2 regions of the Pseudoflavonifractor sp. HCP28S3_F10 genome follow, and region 1 is predicted to be linked to the other one. Evidence: predicted binding sites of a transcription regulator. Region 1 holds the regulator's gene; the other holds the start of a gene.
What was found. The regulator LexA, encoded in region 1, represses DNA repair genes until DNA is damaged. The targets are predictions, from matches to a motif close to CNAACANNTGTTNG.
Positions count from the first base shown of each region.

Region 1 (2,196 bases):
CAGCGGCTCCCGCCGGGTGAAGAGGGCGGTGCCGGAATAGCCCTTCTTCTCGGCGGAGTTCCAGTACTGCCGGTAGCCGGGCAGGTCCAGCTCGATCTGGTGGGGCTGGAGCTTGGTCTCCTGCAGGCAGACCACGTCGGCGTCCGCCTCCCGGAAAAAGTCCAGGAAGCCCTTGCCCACGCAGGCCCGCAGGCCGTTCACATTCCAGGAGATCAGCTTCAATCCGCGTCCCCGTCCTCTCTCAGCTCCCGGACCAGATGGGGCACAAAGCCCGCCATCAGGGGGATATAGGTGGCGATAAAGGCCGCGCCCGCCCCCAGGGCAGCCCACTTCCGGCGCCTGCGGGGGACGCACAGGCCCAGCAGCACGCCGATGGCGCACAGGCAGACCTTTACCAGGGACACATCCTTCCAGGTCATGCGTTGAACGTAGGAATCCGCGATGGCAAACAGCTTTTTCATCTGGCTCCCTCCAGTCTCAGCAGTTTTTCCTTGATCTCCAGCCCCCCGGCGTAGCCGGTGAGGGCGCCGCCGCTGCCCACCACCCGGTGGCAGGGGACGATGATGGGAATGGGGTTGTTGTGGTTGGCCTGGCCCACGGCCCGGGCGGCTTTGGGCCGTCCCACCCGCCGGGCCAGCTCCCCGTAGGAGACGGTCCCGCCGTAGGGGACCTTCCGCAGCTCCTCCCACACCTGGCGCTGGAACTGAGTTCCGGCGGGGGAGAGGGGCAGGTTGAATTCCCGCAGCTCCCCGGCCAGATAGGCCAGCAGCTGCCGCCGGGCCTCGGCCAGCAGGGGGGTCTCGCGGCACATGATGCGGGGCACGGGGGCGCCGGGGAGGTAGACCCGCTCTATCGCGCCGCTCTCGCCGGCGCTGGCTCCCATCCAGCCCAGCGGGGAGTCAAAAAGGATCAGATCCATATCAGTATCTCCGCATGACAGCCACCACCTTGCCGATGATCTGGGCAAAGGTGCCGTCAATGGGCTCGTAATCCGGGTTCTCGGGCATGAGCCAGACCCTGCCGTCCTTCCGGCGGAGGGTCTTGACCGTGGCCTCGTCCTCAAAGAGGGCCACCACGATCTCGCCGTTATGGCACTCCTGCTGCCGGTGGACCACCACCAGGTCCCCGGGCAGGATGCCGGCCCCCAGCATGGATTCTCCCCGGACCTTCAGCGCGAAATACTCCCCGGTCCTGCCGTTGGTCTCAAATACCAGATAGTCCTCGATGCACTCCTGCGCCAGGATGGGAGAACCGGCAGCCACATTGCCCACGATGGGGATGCGGTCGGGCCGGGCGTCCAGCTCCTCCATCACGGGGCCGCCCGCCTCCGGGCCCCCCACTACGGTGATGGCCCGGGTCTTGCCCTCGGCCTTGGCGATATACCCGGCCGACTCCAGCCCCTTCAGGTGGAAATGGACGGTGGACGGGGACTTGAGGCCCACATGCTCCCCGATCTCCCGCACGGAGGGGGGATAGCCGTGGTCCGCCTGGAATGAAATGATAAAATCATAGATCTGCTGCTGCTTGGGGGAAATGGCCTTCATGGCGGCTCCCTCCTTCGGTTATGTATACTTTATATTATCATAGAGAGAACAAAAAAGCAAACGTCCGTTCTAAGGAACGTACGTTGTATTGGTTACAATTTATTTACAAATTTTCAGTTGACTTTCGTTTTATATCCACGTACTATAGATAAGCCCCCTAATTATCAGCGGGCTAATTATTTTCTCTGCTTCAGAAAGAGGTGGATCCGTTTGAAATCAGGCAGACCCCTTCCCGGCATGCTGTTCCATGCCCTGCACCGGGCCCACCACAAGGAGGTGCAGGCCCGGATGAGCGCCGTGGGGCTGGACGATCTGGGCGCGCCGCCCCTGCTTTTCCTTCTCCGCCGCAGGAGCGAGGAGGGCCGCGCCGTCTCCCAGCGGGAGCTGGCCGACGACCTGCACATCTCGCCGGCCACGGCGGCAGTCTCCCTCAAGTCCCTGGAGCGGGGCGGCTACGTGGAAAAGCACCCGGATCCGGAGGACCAGCGCTGCAAGCGGGTGACCATCACGCCCAAGGGCATCCGCGCCGTGGAGCAGTGCTTCACCATCTTCAATCAGGTGGACGAGCTGATGTTCGCCGGTTTCTCCAGAGAGGAGTACCGGCAGCTCAACCAGTACCACCAGCGGATGCTCCGCAACCTGTGGGGGCCCG
Region 1 is NZ_JBQHUB010000028.1:2,374-4,569, forward strand. Features, by position in the region: gene ACTNBZ_RS11055 (exodeoxyribonuclease III) at 1-222, opposite strand, end outside; gene ACTNBZ_RS11060 (permease of phosphate ABC transporter) at 219-461, opposite strand; gene ACTNBZ_RS11065 (methylated-DNA--[protein]-cysteine S-methyltransferase) at 458-919, opposite strand; gene lexA (transcriptional repressor LexA) at 921-1,544, opposite strand; gene ACTNBZ_RS11075 (MarR family winged helix-turn-helix transcriptional regulator) at 1,755-2,196, shown strand, end outside.

Region 2 (2,196 bases), on a different contig from region 1:
CGGTGGTGCATTTCATGCCTACGTCCCGCAGGCGGCCGGCCACGCTGTCGGAGAGGGCGGCCGCGCCCGAGCGCAGCTCTTCCCACCCCACCAGATTGTGGGGGAAGGTAAAGCCGTTGCCCACCGACTTGGGGGGCGGCATGTCCCGCAGTGGGATGACGGGACTATGCTCTGCCCCGGTGGCATAGTCGTGAAGGGTGGCCCCCTGGCGGCCCAGGATACGGACCAGGGCCTCCTTGTCAAAGCGGGCCAGGTCGCCGATGGTGCGCACACCGTAGCCCTCCAGCGTGCGCGCGGCGGCCCTTCCCACGAAGATCAGGTCGGTCACAGGCAGGGGCCAGAGAAGCTCCCGGTAGTTTTCCCGGGAAATGACGGTGGTGGCGTCCGGCTTTTTGTAGTCGCTGCCCATTTTGGCAAAGACCTTGTTGAAGGAGACCCCGGCGGACAGGGTGAGGCCGGTCTCCCGCCGGACGGCGGCACGGATGTCGTCGGCCACCGCTTTTCCATCCCCGCCGAAGAGGTGGAGAGAGCCGGTCATGTCCAGCCAGCTTTCGTCGATGCTGAAGGGCTCCACCAGGTCGGTGTACCGGTCATAGACGGCGTTGACCGCCCGGGAGAACTGACGGTATTTCTCGTGGTGGGAGGGGAGGAGGATCAGATCGGGACATTTGCGCCGGGCCTGCCAGATGGTTTCGGCGGTCTTGACCTGGTACTTCTTTGCCGGTTCGTTCTTGGCCAGAATGACGCCATGGCGGCTGTCCGGATCGCCGCAGACCGCCACCGGACGGTCCCGCAGCTCGGGGTGGTCCAGCAGCTCCACCGACGCGAAAAAGCTGTTGAGATCACAGTGCAGAATGACGCGGTCCATGCCGCTGCCCCCTCTCCATGGTTGGTTCCATCCCCAGTATACTGCAAGCGGGGATGATTGTCAAACATATGTTCTATCCATAAAACAGCAGAAACAGGCCGGAGAGACGGTACATGTCTCTCCGGCCTGTGCCAGCGATCTCAGAAGCGGTTGTAGGAGGCCCGCTCCTCAAAGGACTTGCGGGGCTTGGGAGCAGAAGTCTCGGCCGGGACGCCCAGAGGGAGAATGGTGCGGACCGTCTTGCCCTCGGGCACGTTGAGCAGCTTGGCGATGGCGGCGTTGGCCACGGGGGCCTTGGTCATGCCGTCCATCCACACGGTGGCGTAGCCCAGGGCGGTGGCGGCCAGGAGCATGTTCTCCACGGCGGCGGCGTAATCCTCCACCTCAAAGGACATGCCGCAGGGGGCGACCACATGCTCGGAGAGGACCACCAGGATCACCGGAGCGGTCTGGGTGGCGGGGGTGGAGAGCAGCTCGGAGATGCCCTTGCGCAGCTCCGGGTCGGTGACCACCACGAAGGAGGTGGTCTGGCAGTTCTGGCCGGAGGGAGCCTGAATGCCGGCCTCTACGATTTTATGCACATCGGCGTCGGGCACGGGCTGATCCAGAAACGCGGTACGGTGGCTGTAGCGCTAGGAAACAACATCAAAAAATTCCATGATCGTTCACCTCATAACAATGACGGCTTCACCGCCGGATTCTAACAAGATGATACTACTTTTTTCCGGAAACTGCAAGGGAAACGCCCGGATCGCTGTGCGATCCGGGCGTTGGAGCGTATTCAGCTGTTGAGATAATGCCGGACCAGCTCCTGGAGCAGTTCGTCACGGTCCAGCTTGCGGATCAGCGCACGGGCGTTGTTGTAGTTGGTGATATAGGTCGGGTCCTCAGAGAGAATATAGCCTACGATCTGATTGATGGGATTATATCCTTTTTCCCGCAGCGAATTATAGACAGAGGTCAGGATGTCCTTGATCTCTTGATCCTTCTCATAACTGAGGCTGAATCTGCGTGTGTAATCATTTGCCATGACATCATACCTCCCTTCGTTCATAACCTTTATCATTTTACCCGAAAAACACCCGAGTGTAAAGAGGAAAATGCCAAAATTTATGAAACGTTAAGGAATTTGGAACTCAGCGCAGGACAGCGCCGCACTCCTTTTCCAGGGTTTCCAGGATACTCTTCACATCCTCATCGGCCATTCCCATTTGATGGGGCATCAAATGGGGCCCGGGGATATTTTACATGCTCGGCGGAAGTGAATTCCGCCTGCGCCAAGGTTTTGCTGCGCAAAACGCTTGTACACGCTGGCGCGCGCCCCGCTT
Region 2 is NZ_JBQHUB010000005.1:52,151-54,346, reverse strand. Features, by position in the region: gene dinB (DNA polymerase IV) at 1-868, opposite strand, end outside; partial or broken gene ACTNBZ_RS03915 (nitroreductase family protein) at 1,009-1,488, opposite strand; gene ACTNBZ_RS03910 (IreB family regulatory phosphoprotein) at 1,650-1,898, opposite strand.
Region 2: the regulator LexA is predicted to act here: its motif matches at 930-943, upstream of dinB (DNA polymerase IV).